Regions from separate parts of the Thioalkalivibrio sp. AKL17 genome, predicted to be linked through region 1. Evidence: predicted binding sites of a transcription regulator. Region 1 holds the regulator's gene; each other region holds the start of a gene.

The links. Region 1 encodes sigma-54, which starts transcription at its own class of promoters, with help from an activator protein. Its sites were predicted from a motif close to TGGCANGNTNCNTGCTT; they were not measured.
Region 2: the regulator sigma-54 is predicted to act here: its motif matches at 3,487-3,503, upstream of glnA (glutamate--ammonia ligase).
Region 3: the regulator sigma-54 is predicted to act here: its motif matches at 1,440-1,456, upstream of flgA (flagellar basal body P-ring formation chaperone FlgA).
Region 4: the regulator sigma-54 is predicted to act here: its motif matches at 2,544-2,560, upstream of D577_RS0101320 (PEP-CTERM sorting domain-containing protein).

The regions. Positions count from the first base shown of each region.
Region 1 is NZ_KB898768.1:57,678-62,016, reverse strand. It holds gene hprK (HPr(Ser) kinase/phosphatase) at 1-813, opposite strand, end outside; gene D577_RS0110395 (PTS sugar transporter subunit IIA) at 816-1,280, opposite strand; gene hpf (ribosome hibernation-promoting factor, HPF/YfiA family) at 1,285-1,623, opposite strand; gene D577_RS0110385 (RNA polymerase factor sigma-54) at 1,627-3,150, opposite strand; gene lptB (LPS export ABC transporter ATP-binding protein) at 3,235-3,975, opposite strand; gene lptA (lipopolysaccharide transport periplasmic protein LptA) at 3,972-4,339, opposite strand, start outside.
Region 2 is NZ_KB898767.1:359,085-363,423, reverse strand. It holds gene D577_RS0110045 (fused response regulator/phosphatase) at 1-710, shown strand, start outside; gene D577_RS0110040 (SDR family NAD(P)-dependent oxidoreductase) at 707-1,462, shown strand; gene D577_RS0110035 (cold-shock protein) at 1,644-1,847, shown strand; gene glnA (glutamate--ammonia ligase) at 1,994-3,403, opposite strand; gene D577_RS0110025 (cation diffusion facilitator family transporter) at 3,622-4,339, opposite strand, start outside.
Region 3 is NZ_KB898764.1:164,764-169,102, forward strand. It holds gene D577_RS0100805 (flagella synthesis protein FlgN) at 1-244, opposite strand, end outside; gene flgM (flagellar biosynthesis anti-sigma factor FlgM) at 249-566, opposite strand; gene flgA (flagellar basal body P-ring formation chaperone FlgA) at 659-1,327, opposite strand; gene D577_RS0100820 (chemotaxis protein) at 1,550-2,479, shown strand; gene D577_RS0100825 (protein-glutamate O-methyltransferase CheR) at 2,675-3,490, shown strand; gene flgB (flagellar basal body rod protein FlgB) at 3,678-4,088, shown strand; gene flgC (flagellar basal body rod protein FlgC) at 4,110-4,339, shown strand, end outside.
Region 4 is NZ_KB898764.1:275,273-279,611, reverse strand. It holds gene prsT (XrtA/PEP-CTERM system TPR-repeat protein PrsT) at 1-2,414, shown strand, start outside; gene D577_RS0101320 (PEP-CTERM sorting domain-containing protein) at 2,606-3,577, shown strand; gene D577_RS0101315 (RND family transporter) at 3,682-4,339, opposite strand, start outside.

The DNA.
Region 1 (4,339 bases):
GAGGATCTCGCTTTCGCCGCGACGCCCGTTCAGACGATCGTCCGGCACCGGCGAGGGCTCGTTGTGGTCGCGCAGATCGATGATCAGGCGCAGATATTTGCCGCCCTTGATCGCCGAGTCGCCGTACATCGCGCGGATGTTGAGCACGCCCAGGCCGCGCACCTCGAGCAGGTCCTGGAGCAGGGCGGGGCAGTGTCCGCGCACGATATCGGGGGCAATGCGCGCGAATTCGGGGGCATCATCGGCGATCAGCCGATGGCCCCGTGAGATCAGTTCCAGCGCTACCTCGCTCTTGCCGACGCTCGACGCCCCCGAGATCAGCACGCCGATCCCGAGGATCTCCATGAACACCCCGTGGCGCACCTCGAAATGAGCGAGGCGCTGCTGCAGGAAATAGCGGAGCAGGGCGATGACTTCGTGCGAGGAGGTGCGAGTGCACAGTATCACTGGTAGAGGGTCGTCACCAGCGTGGGGCATGCGCGGGAACGGGCAGGTGTCCTCGGCGAAAATCACCATGGTGGTGCCGGTGCGGGCCATCTCCAGCACAAGGTGGTCACGCTGTTCGTCGGACAGGCCGGCGATGTAGCGGGCCTCGTAGTCGCCGATGACCTGGATGCGGTTGGGGCGGATCAGGTTGAGATGGCCGGCCAGCGGCAGGTCGCCATCGCCGACTCCCAGGAGTTCGCGGTCGCCCGCGGCCTCCTCCCCGTGGACGTAGCGCAGGTCCAGACGGCTCCCCATCGCCCGCGTGAGCGCGGCGATGGTGATGTTGCTCGCGGTGCCGTCGCCTGCCGCCTCCGCCCGGTCGGCCATGGTCAGGTGTCTCCCAGGGCCCGGGTGAGGGCCTGCTGGACCCCCGCGCTGTCCGCGGCGCGCCGGATGCCGGCGAGGGTGTCCGGCTGCGACAGGCCGCGTGCGAGCTGGGCCAGCAGGTCCAGGTGTTCGCTGGTGGCCTCTTCCGGCACCAGCAGGGCGATCAGGATGTCCACCGGTTCGTGGTCCATGGCCTCGAAATCCACGCCCTGATCCAGACGCAGGACCGCGATGCGGGGCGTATCCAGCTCGGCCAGACGGCCGTGCGGAATCGCCACGCCATGGCCGAGCCCGGTGGAGCCCAGTTTTTCGCGGGCCGACATGGCTTCGAACGCGGCGCTGGCCGCCAGCCCGTCCGCGGCCCCGTCCACCAGCAGATCGGCGAGGGTTTCCAGCGCTCGTTTCTTGCTGGAGCAGTCGGCTTCCAGTCCGATGCGCTCCGGGGTGATGAGCTCGGCCGGGTTCATCGGTTTACGGGGTCTGTTCGCGGTTGCGCTGGTGGCCTTCGGCGCGATGATGGTCCTTGACCTTCTCCTTGTGCTTGATCAGCTGGCGGTCGACCTTGTCGATCAGGCCGTCGATGGCGGCGTACATGTCGTCGTGGCTGGCCTCGGCGTGGATGTGGTTGCCGGTGACCTGCAGATTCGCTTCCGCCTTGTTGTGCAGCTTCTGCGTCTTCTCGTGGGTCAGCACCACGTGCACGTCGATCACCTTGTCGAAGTGGCGTTCCAGCTTCTGGAATTTCTCGTTGACGTAGTCGCGCAGGGCGTCGGTGATTTCGACGTGGTGTCCGGTGAGGTTGATCTGCATGGGTCAGGCTCCTTTCGGTTTGCTTCCGGTCGGCATGGCGGCCATCTGGCGGCGTTCGCTGGAGGATGGCAGGTTCATGCCCTCCCGGTATTTGGCCACGGTACGTCGGGCCACGTTGATGCCCCGATCCGCCAGGATCTGGGCGAGGCGGGAATCGCTGAGCGGTTTGCCCGGCGTTTCCTCTTCGATGAGTTCGCGGATCATGGCACGAATCGCGGTCGCGGAGCATTCCCCGCCGTCGCTGGTGCCCACGTGACTGGAGAAGAAATACTTGAATTCGAACACTCCGCGGGGGGTGTGCATGTATTTCTGCGTGGTCACCCGCGAGATCGTGGACTCGTGCATCTCCAGGGCTTCGGCGATGTCGCGCAGGATCAGCGGCTGCATCGCCACCTCGCCGTGTTCCAGGAACCCCTGCTGGCGTTCGACGATCGCTCGCGCTACGCGCAGCAGGGTGTCGTTGCGGCTGTGCAGGCTCTTGATGAACCACCGCGCCTCCTGCAGCTGGTCGCGCATGAATGCGCTGTCGCGGGCATCGGAGACCTGGCGGACCATGCCGGCGTAGAGGTCGTTGACGCGAATGCGCGGGGCGATCTCGGGATTCAGGTCGACCTGCCAGCCCTGGTCGGTATGACGCACGTAGACATCCGGGACCACGTATTCCGGCGGCGTCTCGCTGATCTGGGCGCCGGGGCGCGGGTTGAGCGTACGGATCAGGTCCAGGGCCGCGGCCAGCTCGTCGGCATCGCGCACGCCGCTCTGGCGCTGCAGTGCCTTGTAGTCACGCCGGGCAAGGGCGTCCATGCCGTGTTCCAGGACCGCGCGCGCGGCTTCGCGCGAGGGCGCGTCCGGCGCCAGCTCGCCCAGCTGGACCTCCAGGCACTCGCGCAGATCCAGCGACCCGACCCCGAGGGGGTCGCAGTGCTGCAGCCAGTGGCGCACTGCCTCCACCTCGTCGGTGCCGACCGGGGTGTCCTCGCCCTGACTGATGGTGTCGGCCAGGGTCTCGACGTCCCCCTCGAGGTAACCGTCGCCGTTGATGGTGTCGATCAGGGCGGCGCCGATGCGCTGGTCACGCGGGGTCAGGTGCGACAGATGCAGCTGCCACAGCAGGTGGTCCTGCAGGCCACCGCCATCGTCGTCCGAGGTGTTTTCCAGGGGATCGCGGTCGTCCAGTCCGCGCGGGCTGGCGCTGGCGTCGTAGATGTCTTCCCAGCGGGTGTCGGTCACCAGTTCGTCGGGGATGACATCCTCCGAACCGCCGGCGTCCACCGTTTCGCCGGTGCCGGCGGCGGCATCGCTGGCGGTCTCGTTCTCGCCCTCGGTGCCGGGGTCCGGGGTTTCTTCGCCATCGGCGCCGAGTTCGTCGTCCTCGGCCTGTTCCAGCATGGGGTTGCTTTCCAGCGCCTGCTGGATCTCGGCCTGGAGCTCCAGCGTCGAGAGCTGCAACAGCCGGATGGCCTGCTGCAGCTGCGGCGTCATGGTCAGCGTCTGACCGAGCTGCAGGTTCAGCCCGGGCTTCAGCATGAGTTGGGAGAGGCGTTGTTCACCATAAGTGAATAGTAATCCCTTGTTGTGGCCTTGTGCACCGGCCGGATGTGGCGATCGGTGTCACAGGCGGAAATTTTCGCCGAGGTAGACCTCGCGCACGCGGGCATCGTCCAGCAGTTCCTCCGGCGTTCCCGCGCTCAGAAGGTGCCCCTCGCTGAGGATGTAGGCGCGGTGGCAGATGCCCAGGGTCTCGCGCACGTTGTGGTCCGAGATTAGTACGCCGATGCCGCGTTCGGCCAGGTGGCGGATCACTTCCTGGATCTCGCTGACCGAGATCGGGTCGACCCCGGCGAAGGGTTCGTCCAGGCAGATAAACCGCGGATCACCGGCCAGCGCACGGGCGATCTCGGCGCGCCGCCGTTCGCCTCCGGACAACGCGATGCCGGGGCTGTGGCGCACGGTTTCGAGCTGGAATTCCTCGATCAGGGCATCGCCGATGCGGCGGCGCTCGTGGCGGTCCAGTCCGGGCCGCAGTTCCAGCACTGCCTGCAGGTTGTCCTGGACCGACAGGCGGCGGAAGATCGAGGCCTCCTGCGGGAGATAGCCCAGCCCGGCGCGGGCGCGTTCGTGGATGGGGGCCTGCGTGATGTCGCGCCCGCCCAGGGTGATGCGCCCGGTATTGGGCCGGATCAGGCCGACCAGACTGTAGAAACAGGTGGTCTTGCCGGCCCCGTTGGGTCCCAGCAGGCCGACCACCTCGCCGGGCACCAGGTCCACGTCCATTGCGTCCAGCACGGTACGCTGGCCATAGCGCTTGCTCAGCTCGCGGGCGACCAGATGGCCGTCGGCCGCGGGCCTCATGGATCGTCCTCGCGTGGCTGCAGGCGGATGTGCACGCGCTCGTCGTCGGTGTCGCCGCGTTCCGCGCGGATCACGTCGCGCTCGAGGTCATAGGTGATGCGCTGCCCGCGGGCATCCTCGGCGGCGGTGATGACGCGCGCCCGTTCGGTCAGGATCACGCGTTCCTCGTCGAGGAAATAGTCGATGCGCAGCCCTTCGGCGATGCGCATCTCGCCGGTCTCGGGATCGGGCGACTCCAGGCGTGCGGGCTCGCCGTGGGCCTCGATCTCGTAGGGGCGGCGCTCGCGCATGTGCACGATCACGCGGTCTGCTTCCAGCGTGGCATCGCCGCGCACCACGATTACGTCGCCGGTGTAGGTGCCGG
Region 2 (4,339 bases), on a different contig from region 1:
CGTTCGGCGAGGCACGCCTGCATGGCTGTCTGTGCCATCCGGAGCGCCCACCGGAACGGATCGAACGGCTGGGCGATGCCCTGTCACGGCACATGGGGGATGCGTCACCGGCCGACGACATCACCGCGGTCGCGATCACCTGCGCCCCCGAGGTCGTGCTGGAAACCGGTCTCGCGGTACCCCCGGACACCACCGGCAACCGACGCTGGTCCATGGAGGCCGCCGGGGCCGAGCTGGCCCGCGTGGACGTCGCGGAAGAGGCCCGGCAGCAGCTCCGGCGCTGGTTCCCGGAGCCCGGCGAACACGTTCAGGCCCTGCAGACGGTGGTCGCCGAGCTCTGCAACAATGCCTTCGAACATGGCGTGCTGGGCCTGTCTTCCGAGATGAAGGCCACCGCGGAAGGCTTTGCCGAGTACTATCGCCTGCGCCAGGAAGGGCTCGAACGTCTGGAAGGGCGCATCGGCATCAGCCTGCGCTACCGCCGCACGGACGACTGGCACTGCGTGCGCATCCGTGTGCGCGACAGTGGCGCGGGCTTTGACCACCAACGGGTACGGCGGGCGCTGGAGGGCGAGAGCGACGAAAGGCTGTGGGGGCGCGGCCTTACCCTGGTGCACCGTCTTTGCCGGCAGATGCGGCACCTCGGGAGTGGCAATCTCGTGGAGGCCGAGTACGCCTGGATGGAACCACTCAGCGAGGAGCAGACATGACATCGACCACTCCGCAATCGGCCCTGATCACCGGCAATTCCAGCGGCCTGGGCCTCGGGCTCACCCGGGTCCTCGCCGCCGACGGCGCGGCGGTCTACGGCATGAGCCGCCGTGGCTGTCCGGACGACGGGGTCGCCGGCGACGTGCAGATCGACCTGGCGGACTTCGAGGCCATCCCGGAGGCCATGGACCGGCTGCTGCAGGGCGTTAACCGGCTGGACCTCGTGATCCTGAATGCCGGCCTGCTCGGACACATCCAGCGCATGCCGGATGCCCCGATGGAAGAACTGCGCCTGCTGATGGACGTGAACACGTTTGCCAACAAGGTGATCCTGGATCGTCTGCTGACGCGCGAGATCCCGGTCGGCCAGATCGTCGCCATCTCCTCGGGGGCGGCGGTGTTCGGCAACGCCGGCTGGAGCGGGTATTCGCTGTCCAAGGCCGCGCTGAACATGCTGATGCAGCTCTACTCGCACGAATTCCCCGGCGTGCCGGTGCACTCGCTGGCACCGGGTCTGATCGACACCGCGATGCAGGACTATCTGTGCGACGAGGCCGACAGCGAGACCTTCACTGCCCTGCAGCGGCTCAAGGCCGCACGCGGCACCCGCACCATGCCGGAACCGGAAACCGCGGCACGCGACATTTTCGACGTACTGCCACGGCTGCGCGAGCAGCCCTCCGGAAGCTTTGTCGATATCCGTGCACTCAACGACCCGGAAGAATACGCGCGCCTGACCGGTCGGCGTTGACAGAAAAACTTCATCACACCCCATTGGCTTTTGCCGGCGCAGGGGCGTATAGTCGAATACGTGATTCGCGGTAAGCAGCAACTCCAAGGAAGTCCCCAGTTTTCTGGACCAGTGCTCCCGTTGATCTGTTGGTAGCGTTCCGCAATCACGTTTCTTTAGTTACATGATGAGGTAAGTAGTTGTGAATACCGGTGTTGTTAAGTGGTTCAACGAGAGCAAGGGTTTCGGTTTCATCACCCCCGATGATGGCGGCAAGGACGTGTTCGTGCACTTCTCCGCGATCAACGGTTCGGGCTTCAAGACCCTGGCCGAAGGCCAGAAGGTTTCCTTCGAGATTCAGGAAACCGCCAAGGGTCTGGCCGCGGGTGACGTAACCGCGCTGTAAGACTGCCCGCACGGCGCGCCTCCGGGCGCGCTTCGGGAAGCAGAGGGCCGCCTTCGGGCGGCCCTTTTTTGTGCGCGCTCTCCGCGCACAAAAAGGCCCCGGCGCGAACGCCGGGGCCCGTTTGACGGCCGTAAAGCCCGCGGGGCTTACAGGCTGTAGTACATGTCGAACTCGATCGGATGGGTGGTCATGCGCATGCGCGTGACGTCTTCCATCTTCAGGTCGATGTAGGCATCGATCATGTCGTCGGTGAACACCCCGCCCTGGGTCAGGAACGCGCGGTCGGCGTCCAGCGCCTCCAGGGCCTGATCCAGCGAATGGCAGACCTGCGGGATGCCCTTCTCTTCTTCCGGCGGCAGGTCGTAGAGGTTCTTGTCCATCGCCTCGCCCGGGTGGATCTTGTTCTGGATGCCGTCGATGCCGGCCATCAGCATCGCGGCGAACGCCAGATACGGGTTGGCGGTGGAGTCCGGGAAGCGCAGCTCGATGCGGCGGGCCTTCGGGCTCATCACGAACGGGATGCGGATGGACGCCGAGCGGTTGCGCGCGGAGTAGGCCAGCATCACCGGCGCCTCGAAGCCCGGCACCAGACGCTTGTAGCTGTTGGTGGACGGGTTGGTGAAGGCGTTCAGCGCGCGGGCGTGCTTGATGATGCCGCCGATGTAGTAGAGAGCGGTTTCGGACAGACCGCCGTACAGGTCACCGGAGAACAGATTCTTGCCGTCCTTCGACAGCGACTGGTGCACGTGCATGCCGGAGCCGTTGTCGCCGACAATCGGCTTGGGCATGAAGGTGGCGGTCTTGCCGTGCATGTGGGCGACGTTCTGCACCACGTACTTGAGCATCTGCACTTCGTCGGACTTCTTGGTCAGGGTCGCCGGGCCGACGCCGATCTCGCACTGGCCGGCGGTCGCCACCTCGTGGTGATGCACTTCGGTCACCAGCCCCATCTCGGTCATCACTTCGCACATGGTGGAGCGGATGTCGTGCAGGCTGTCGACCGGCGGGACCGGGAAGTAGCCACCCTTCACGCCCGGGCGATGGCCGATGTTGCCGTCGTCATACACGCGCTCGGAGTTCCACGAGGCCTCCTGGGAATCCACGCGGCAGTAGGAGCCGGAGAGGTCGGAGCCCCACTTCACGTCGTCGAAGACAAAGAATTCGTTCTCCGGACCGAACAGCGCGGTGTCGGCGATGCCGGTGCTCTGCAGATAGGCCTCGGCGCGACGCGCCAGGGACCGCGGGCAGCGGTCATAGCCCTGCATGGTGGCCGGCTCCACGACATCGCAGCGGATGTTCATGGTCATGTCCTCGAAGAACGGATCGATGGCCGCGGACTCCGCGTCCGGCATCAGGATCATGTCGGACTCATTGATGCCCTTCCACCCGGAGATGGAGGAACCGTCGAACATCTTGCCTTCCTCGAAGGCGTCTTCGTCGAGGTCGTGGGCCGGCAGGGTCACATGCTGTTCCTTGCCCTTGGAATCGGTAAAACGGAAATCGACGAAGCGGACTTCCTGTTCCTTGATCTGCTTCAGCACTTCGGCTGCGGACATAGTGAGGACTCCTCTGGTCTTCAGTTTGAGACGGTCGATGCCGGTGCGGTCGTCAGAGGCCGAGCGGCGTCTGCCCGATGGTTATGCAGGTGGCGTGCCAGACCGAAAGCCCCGGTTCGGAGTGCCCTGACGCCCTTTTCCGCAGCGACGCCATCACGATCCGCACACCCGCAGTGCATAGAATGCACTATTGTGGTGCGTATACATCAAGCCCGCCCTCATTCGGTGCACGGCCGGTAGAGTATGGTCACCTGGCCCAGCACCGGCTTCAGCGCCGGGTGCTCGCGGAGCTGCCGGGTCAGCAGGTCCGCGCGCCCCTCAAGCCCTGTCCCCGACAGCCCGGGATCCAGGCGCAGGGTAACGGTGGCATGCACCCGCCCGCCCAGATAGTGCAGCGACAGGTGCTCCAAGGCCTCCAGCTCGGGGAAGCCGGACCAGGCTTCGCGCAGCCCGGCCACCAGCTCGGGGCGCAATGGCAGCCGCGAGCTGGCGGCCTGATCCTCGTCGTTTTCGGGATCCACGTGCACGGTTATATCGCAGACTGCGCCCGCATCCTCGGTCACCGCCTGATGGACCGCGTCAGCGATGCGGTGCCCCTCCGACACCGAGATCATCGGTGCGACCTGCACGTGCACGTCGGCCACGGCATCGTCGCCGGAGCGCCGGGTGCGCAGCATGTGGGCGTCCTTTACCCCCGGGACGTCCAGGATGGTGCGGTGGATTCGCTCGACCTCCTCCGGTTCCAGCGCGGTGTCGATGAGTTCCGCGGCGCTGCGCCAGACGAGGCGCCCGGCAATATGCAGGATGAAGCCGGCCACCACCAGCGCCGCGGCCGCGTCAAGCCACGGCCACCCCGCTACCGCACCGGCGACTGCCAGCAGGACAATGACGGAGGAGATCGCATCGGTACGGTGATGCCAGGCGTTGGCTTCCAGC
Region 3 (4,339 bases), on a different contig from region 1:
ACAGCCGTGCTACCCCTTCCGGGGTGAACTCGGCACCGCGGGCTTCGATCCATTGCTGCTGTTTGCGGGTTTCGGTTTCCAGTGCCTGCAGCAGTTCCTGCTTGCGCTGGACCGCGGCCTGCAGCCGATCCGGTTCGCGTGACTCAATGGCCCGGGTTTCCTCCAGCAGGATATCCTCCAGCCGTTGTCCGAGACGGATGGATTCCTCCAGGGAAGGACGAATTCCGGTTTCGTCGGTCACCACCGGATCACCGCAGCAGGCCTTCGATTTCCATCATGCGATCGGCCAGTTCTTCGTTGTCGATCGGGTAGTTCCCCTGAGCGATCGCCTCGCGGATCTCGGCCACCTTCGCCTCGTTGAACGGCGCGGCCTCGCTGGCTTCGCCGCTGCCGTTCATGGCCTGGGCGGCACCGGTCAGGGTGACGGCGTCGCCATTGGCGGCATCGCCATTGCCGGCGCGATCCACCCCGTTGCCGCCGGTGCGGGCGTCGTCGTCACGGCCGCGGACTCCGCCGTTCTGGCTGTCGGGGCGCAGGCCGTTGATGTTGGGGCCTTTGATATCCATGACTTTGTCCTGTCGTTTTACTGGTCTACCGCGTGTATCGGCCGGAATGCCCGAAACTGTAGGGTCAGTTGCGGGATTTCCGTCACATTTTACTACAGGGCGACGCGGACCGTGCCCGATGGCTGGACCTCGCCCTCGATCTCGCGTCCCGAGGACGTGTTGCGCACGCGGATCCAGTCGCCGGCCGTGGCGTCCTCCAGGGCTTCGCCCTGCATGCGGATAGTGACACTGCCGCTGCTGGCGAGGATGGTAACGCGCTGGCCGCGCTGGATCACCTGGCGTTCGTTGACGTGCTGCTGGCCGATGACCTGGCCCTGGCGGATCGCGCGGCGGGTCTGCAGACCGACGACCTCGGATGCGTCCTCGAAATAATGGGTGGCCTGGCGCGACGTCTCGATGCGTTCCATGCGCAGATCGCCCGGTCCCAGGGTCTGCTGGCGCGACAGGTTGCGTCGGGCCACCACCACCTCGGCGTGGCGTTCCACGGCGGCCGGAACGTACACCGACCAGGTCACCGGCCCGGGGCAGCGGATGTTGACCGCGGTATTGCCTCTCGGGCGTCCGCCGGGCGGCAGCGAGGCCTCCAGGGGCTCGTCGCAGCGCTTGAGGCGCAGGCGCTCGTCGACATGACCGAGTTGCACCTCCACATCGTCACCGTTGTGCTCCCCCAGCTGCTGGTGCAGGAACCGTTCCGCGCTGTCACGGATGTTCTGCACCGGCTCGATCTCCGCTTGCGCGCCCGGGGCGAGGAGCGCGAGCATCAGGAGAAGCGCACCCCCGCTGCGGCCCGGGCTGCGGTACGGGAGCAAAGCCTGTAACTTGAGAAGGTGCATGTCCGGTCACCGTTGACCCTGTGTCTTCGTAGCGGGATGCATGCAGATTCCGTGCCATGGTATCCGGGCCTGTCCTGCACGCCCGATGCGTGGTTCAAGCTCCCGCCGGCGCGGCCGTTAGCAGGGAGAACAACCCAGGGGGCGAGAACCGTGAGTCAGTTTATTGACGACGTGAACCAGCGCACGCAGATGGTCGGGCAGAACCGGATGGAGCTTCTGCTGTTCTATCTGGGCGGCACGCAGACCTTCGGGATCAACGTGTTCAAGGTGCGCGAGGTGATTCCGCTGCCGCAGTTGCGCCAGATTCCCGGGTCCGCCGGGGTGGTGCGGGGAGTGACCACCCTGCGCGACAAGACCGTGCCGATCATCGATCTGGCGCGGGCGATGGGCATGCAGTCGACCCGGGCCGGGGCGGACGGGCAGCAGAAGGTTGTGATCACGGAGTTCAACCGCTCGGTGCAGGGCTTCATGGTATCGGCGGTGGATCGGATCGTGAACGTCAACTGGGACCAGGTGAAGTCGCCCCCGCGCGGCACCGGGCGCGAGTCGTTTCTGGTGGCGGTCACCGAACTCGACAACAAGCTGGTGGAGATCATCGACGTGGAGCGCGTGCTGTCGCTGGTCAATCCGCTGCCCACCGAGGTGTCGGAAAGCGTGCGTTCCGCGGTGGCCGAGCAGACACCCGAGCGTCGGGAAATCGTCATCGCCGACGATTCGGTGGTGGCCCGCCGCCAGATCGAAAGCGCCATCCAGGGGCTCGAGTGGCCCTACGTGCTGTGCAAGGACGGGCGTGAAGCCCTGGATTACCTGGAGGAGAAAGCCGCAGAGGGCCCGATCCACGACACGGTCGAGCTGGTGATCTCGGATATCGAAATGCCGCGCATGGACGGTTACACCCTGACGGCAAAGATCCGCGAGAACGAGCGGCTGCGACCGCTGCGGGTGCTGCTGCATTCCTCGCTCAGCGGCGAATTCAATACCGACATGGTGCGTAGGGCCGGCGCGGATGCGTTCCTCTCCAAGTTCAACCCGGACGAACTGGCCAGTGCGGTCCTGGAACAGATCAACAAGACCGCCTGAGATGTCGGTGGTTGCCGGGGGCGAGGGGTTGCCGGCCCGGCGGAGGAGGGCGGTCGGCGCTTGCCGCCCCTTTGCAGGCTGCGGACTCCCGCAAGGCCGCCTCGAAGCCCTATACTGTGGCGGCATGGAATCATCGAACCGAACAACCAGCGGACGGCGGACGGGCCCGGCACGCGTCAAGGCGGAGATGTGTGCGTGATCGATTCCCGTGACTACGAAGAATTCGCGCGCTTTCTCTCCGAGTGCTGTGGCCTGGTGCTGGGGGACAGCCGCCAGTACCTGGTGTCCAGCCGGTTGTCCCGCCTGCTGGATGAATTCGGCTACAAGGACGTGCCGGAGCTGCTGCACGCGCTGCGCAAGGCCCCCAGCCCGAAGCTGCGCACGCGCGTCATCGACGCGATGACCACCAACGAAACCTCCTGGTTTCGCGACGGTTTTCCGTTCGAAATCCTGCGCCACGTGATCCTCCCGGAGCTGGCGTCCACTCGGTCGTCGATCAAGGTCTGGTCGGCCGGGTGTTCCAGTGGCCAGGAGCCCTACAGCATCTCGATGGTGGTCTCGGAATGGGAGGCGTCGCGCCCGCGCCGGGTGGTGCCCGTCAGCATTCTCGGGACGGACCTGTCCGAGGGCGTGCTGGAAGATGCCCGCAAGGGAGTCTATGACGGTCTGAGCATCGTGCGCGGGCTCAGCGAGTCGCGGCGGTCCCGGTTTTTCGAGACCGTGCCCGAGGGGCACAAGATCATCCCCGAAGTGCAGCGCCGCTGCCGGTTTCAGAAACTCAACCTGGTCGACAGCTACGCGGCGCTGGGCAAGTTTGACATCGTGTTCTGCCGCAACGTCCTGATCTATTTCTCGGCCGAGACCAAGCGTCAGGTCCTTGACGGTATAGCGAAGCAGCTCAACCCCGGTGGCTATCTGTTTCTTGGCGCTTCCGAGACGGTCGGGCCCTACAGCAAGGCCTACGAAACCGTGCGCACCGAGTACGGCTCGGTCCTGCGGCTGAAGGGCTGAACCCCTCCACGCCGGGCCTGCAACGGGCCCGGTGCTCGTTTCCCAGCGCGGCGATTCGCCGCGCGGCCGGCCGCGCGCCGGCGTCCCTCCCAATCCTTTTCCCTTTTGCCGGCAGCCAATGGCACGGCGATTGCATCGTCGTGGTCAGGCAACGGATGCCCGCCATGTGCGGGCCGGACGGAACGGGATGAGCATATCGCTGGACAAGGCACTCGGGATTCTGCCGGAGTCGGTGAACCTGCGTTCGCAGCGCATGGAGGTTCTGAGCTCGAATATCGCCAATGCCGACACCCCCGGCTACAAGGCGCGCGATCTGGATTTTCGCAGCCAGCTGGAGGCGGCCGACGGGGGCGGTGGCGGGCAGCTGGCGATGAGCCAGACCCGGGCAGGTCATCAGGATCCAGGGACGGCCGCCGCGGGCACCGGGGCCGAGCTCAAATACCGCATTCCTTCACAGCCATCTCTGGACGGCAACACCGTGGATCCGCAGATGGAGCGGGCGGCGTTCGCCGAGAACTCGGTCAAGTACCAGAGCAGTCTCGAATTTCTTAACCGCCGGGTTTCCGGCATTCGCGATGCCTTCCGGGGCAATCGCTGAACCTGACGGGAGGCCACCGCCGTGAGTGATCTGTTCAACCTTTTCAATACCTCGGCCTCGGCGCTGACGGCGCAGTCGGCGCGGCTGAATACGGTGTCCTCGAATCTGGCCAACGCCAATACGGCGGCTGGCAGTGCCGAGGAGGCCTATCGCGGAAAGCATGTCCTGTTTCAGGCGGTGATGGACCAGGCCAACCGCGACGGGACGGCGACACCAGTGCAGGTGGCGGGCATCGAGGAATCGGATGCCGA
Region 4 (4,339 bases), on a different contig from region 1:
ACCCTCCGGCGCATCTGACCGACACGGAGAAAGCGGAATTCCTGAGCTATCAGGCCCTGGGCCTGGTACGAGCCGGAGATACGGAGTCCGGCCACGAACGTCTCGAACAGGCTCGTTCGCTGGATCCCGGCCTGGCCATTCTGCACCTGACCGAGGCCGAGAAGGCCTTTCGTGACGGTGATATCGAGGCAGCCTTCACCGCAGTGCGGGCCGCCCTCGACGCCGACGAAGAGCTGGGTGCCGCATGGAGCCTGAAGGGAGACCTGAAACGTGTGGAGGGGGATGTCGATGCTGCCCTCGCCGCCTATGACCGTTCCGTGGAGCTGCGTCCGGACCAGATCACCGAGCGTCTCAAGAGAGGTTTTGCGCACTTCCACCTGGAAAACATGGAAGCGGCGGCGGCCGATGCCGAGGTCCTGCGGACCGGCGCACCCGGGCATCCCGGCGGCCATTTTCTGCAGGGCATGATCCATTTCCACCAGGACGAATACGACCAGGCTCAGGCGTATCTGGAAGAAAGCCTTTCCGCTGCCCGCAATTACCGCGCGGCGATGCCCTACCTGGCGGCCATTCACCTGGAGAACGGCAACCTGACCCAGGCGGAACACCAGCTCCAGCGCCACCGCGCGCTGGGTGAAAGCACCTCCATGACCTATCAGCTGCAGGCCCGGATCCACCTGGAGCGCGATGAAACCGATCACGCACGCCGAGTGCTGGCGAACGCCCTGGAGAGCCGCCCGGAACTCACGCCGGAGCTGGGTAACCTGCTGGCCGCAGTTTACCTGGAGACCGGCCACACCGAGCAGGGCGAAGCCCTGCTGCGGACCTCCATCGAAGAAGGTCACGCCACGCCGACCATGCGCCGCATGCTGGCACAGGTGCTTGTCGAGCGCGGCGAGGAAGACGAGGCCGCCGCCGTCCGCGAGAGCACGGCCGGCGAATCCGGGAACACGGCCGAGGCGGAAGCCATGACCCATCTCGGGGCCGGCCGCTATTCTCGGGCGCTGGAACTCACGCGCGAGATGATCGCGGACGCGCCGGACGCGGCCCAGGGCTACAACGTCAAGGGTGCGGCCCTGCTGGGGCTGGACCGTGTGGAGGAGGCCCGACTGACATTCCAGGAAGGCCTGCAGAAGGTCCCCGACAGCATCAGTCTGGCCATGAACCTGGGCTCGCTGGAGCTGCGGATGGGCCATCGCGATGCAGCCACCGAGGTGTTCGAGGAATTGCAACGCCGGCAACCCGGCCATCCCGGGTCAGCCATGCGCCTCGCGGGGATGGCCCTCAGCGATGGACGCCCGGAACAGGCGGCCGAGTGGCTTGAACCGGCCATCGAACAGGCCCCCGATCAGCTGCAGCCGCGCCTCATTATGGCCCGTGCTCAGCTCGCACAGGACCGCCCGGATGCTGCCGTTGAGACCCTGGCACAAACCCTGGAACGCCACCCCGAAGAACCGGAGGCCCTGTTCGCCATGGCCGACGTGCAGGAGCGCCGCGGAGCGCCGGAGGAAGCGGTGGATCCAATGCGCCGGCTGACTTCACTGCGACCCGACAACGCGACCTTCCAGTTCCGCCTGGCACGCGTTCTCGCCGCCAGTGGCGCCCCGGAGGAATCCGTGGTCGCGCTACGCGAGGTCCTGTCCCTGAACCCCGAGCGCATGGACGCACGGCAGGCCCTGGTGCGCCAGCTCAGCCTCATGGGGCAAGTGGATGAGGCCCGGGAGGCCTTTGGCCCGCTGGAAGAGGCCGGGCCCGACCTGCCGGCCGTGAAGGCTCAGCGGGCCTGGTTCGAGGCCCGCGCCGGTGACCACGAGGCCGCTGCAAAATCCTATTCTGCGGCGATCGAGCAGCAGCCACGACGGGAATGGCTGGCCGAACGTCATCAGGTACGCATGGCAGCCGGGCAGACCGAACAGGCGCTGAGCGAACTGGAGGAATGGTTACAGCGCTATCCCGAGGACCCGGGCGCACGCCACCTGCTCGGGTCGACCCTGGTGGAGCTGGGCGAGGAGGAGAGCGCCATCAGCACCTACCGGGTCCTGCTCGCCCGGCACGAGGACGACGTGATCGCGCTCAACAACCTTGCCTGGCTGCTGCGGGAACGCGACAACGAGCAGGCGCTGGATCACGCCCGCCGGGCACGGGACCTGGCGCCCGACCATTCCGTGGTCCTCGACACCCTGGGTGTTGTACTGCTTTACGGCGATCAGCCCGGCGAGGCCCGCGAAGTGCTGGAGACCGCCTTCGACGATGCCGCTTCCACCCCGGACATCGGCTACAACCTGGCGCGGGCACGCGACCGGGCCGGCGATTCCACGGGCGCACGCACCCTGCTGGAAGCCATCCTGCAGGAAGGAGGCGATTTCCCTGAGCGCAACGAGGCGCGGGCGCTTCACGATCAGCTGGCCCGCTGAGGGGATCCGGCAGGCCCGTACAGAAGGTTTACACCGGGCCCGGAAACCCCGCCCGGTGCACCTGGACCACCGGAGAAAGGTTCTTTTAACTTACTGTAATTCGGCCCTTTTCTGCAACTATTCATCCTTTGGCACGAGGTCTGCATAAGTATCCTTGCGGTACCCATTCAGACCTTTCAAAGGAAATGACGATGAACTACAAGAATCTCCTTTTGACAACAGCACTGGGCATGGCGATGACATCGCCTGCCCTCGCCGGATCCTTTGTCATTGATGTTGATCAGGACTTCAGTGGCAACAGCAGCACGCAGACCGGCGAGATCGACACACTCGGAACCAGTAACACGCTGGCCTCGTCCTTCTACCTGGGCGACCCGAATACCGCGGGTACCCAGTTCGTGGACACCAATCTCGAAAGCAGCATGGATGGTTTCGGATTCTCGGAGGGCAACTTCACGGCAATCGACGGTGAATCATCGGTATCGCTGAAATATCCGGACGATGTCGCCGACAAGAATGTCGTGAATCTCAACTTCGTGAGCGGAGTCGGTGGCACGCAGGCCAATAACGGCTTCTCCTCCGACGAATGGTTCTACGACGACACCGGCTGGGGACTCACCTTCGATTACGAGATCCAGGGGGAGGTCTACGAGACGGACAACGGCGACCTGAGCATTCGCTACACCGATGGCTTTTTCGACACCTACTTTGAAGACGGCGCCTCCGGTGACCGGACCAAGGTGATGCGCATGGACGTCGAGGGCTCCGTGATCCAGGCCGCCAATCTCGACATCATGGGCAAGGTGAGTTTCGACGACGAATGGGCCGACAACGAGTTCGTCCGGAACTTCTTCATCGATCACGAATCCGGCGAGAGCTTCTACGACATTGCGAGCGAAGAGGGCGGTGCCGGCATCCCCATCAGCTGGCGCCTTGACACCAACGTGGATCCGCCCATCCCGACGGCTGACCAGCTGGTGGAGCTGGAGAGCGGCGCTCTGGTTCGCCAGACCCAGCTGAACAGCACCGTACGCTACGAAGTGCCGGAGCCGGGCATGCTGATCCTGCTGGGCACCGGTCTGCTGTTCCTGGGCTTCATCGCCATCCGTGGCCGCCGGCAGACGAACGACAACAACCTGCGGGCGCAAGTCCCGCAGGTGTAGCCCGGGCCTTCCTTGCCCCCCCCCTCAAGGAAAGGCCCCTTTTCGGCCCCGTCTCCGGACGGGGTCTTTTTTTGTGCCGGTTACAGGGGTCTACGCGCCGCCAGTCAGGAGAGAACCGGGCGGTTCCTCAGACGGTGGCCCAGGACCAGCAGTGCGGGCAGCACCAGCAGGTCGAAGATCAGCGCGGCGACCAGCCCGAAGGCCGTGAGCAAACCGAAGGCGGCGGTCGGCTGAAAGTCGGACAGGGCCAGCAACAGGAACTGCCCGACCAGCACGATGGTGGTGGCCGTAATCGCGCGGCCCGTGCGGCGGAACGTACGGGCCAGGGCCCAGGCGACCGAACTGCCGGCCAGACGGCGCTGGCGATAGCCGTACAACAGATGAATGGTGTCGTCCACGGCGATACCGATCGCGACACTGGCGATCATCGCCGTAGCCATGTCCAGCCAGATGCCGAGAAACCCCATCACCGCAAAGATCAAGGCCAGTGGAGCAAGGTTCGGGAGCATGCTCACGGCGGCCAGCGGGACCGAGCGCCACATCACCAGCATCAGCAGCGCGAGCATGCCGGCCACGGCGTACAGGCTGTGGAGCTGCCCCTGAATCAGCAGGCGTTCCTGATCGGCGAACAGCCGTGCCATCCCCGCAAGATCCCACTGCATGTCCGCCGGGGGGTGCGCCTCCAGGCGGTCGCGCAGATCATCCATCAGCGCATTGATCTCGCGGGCCCCGTGAGCATTCAGGTTGACCAGCAGCCGACTG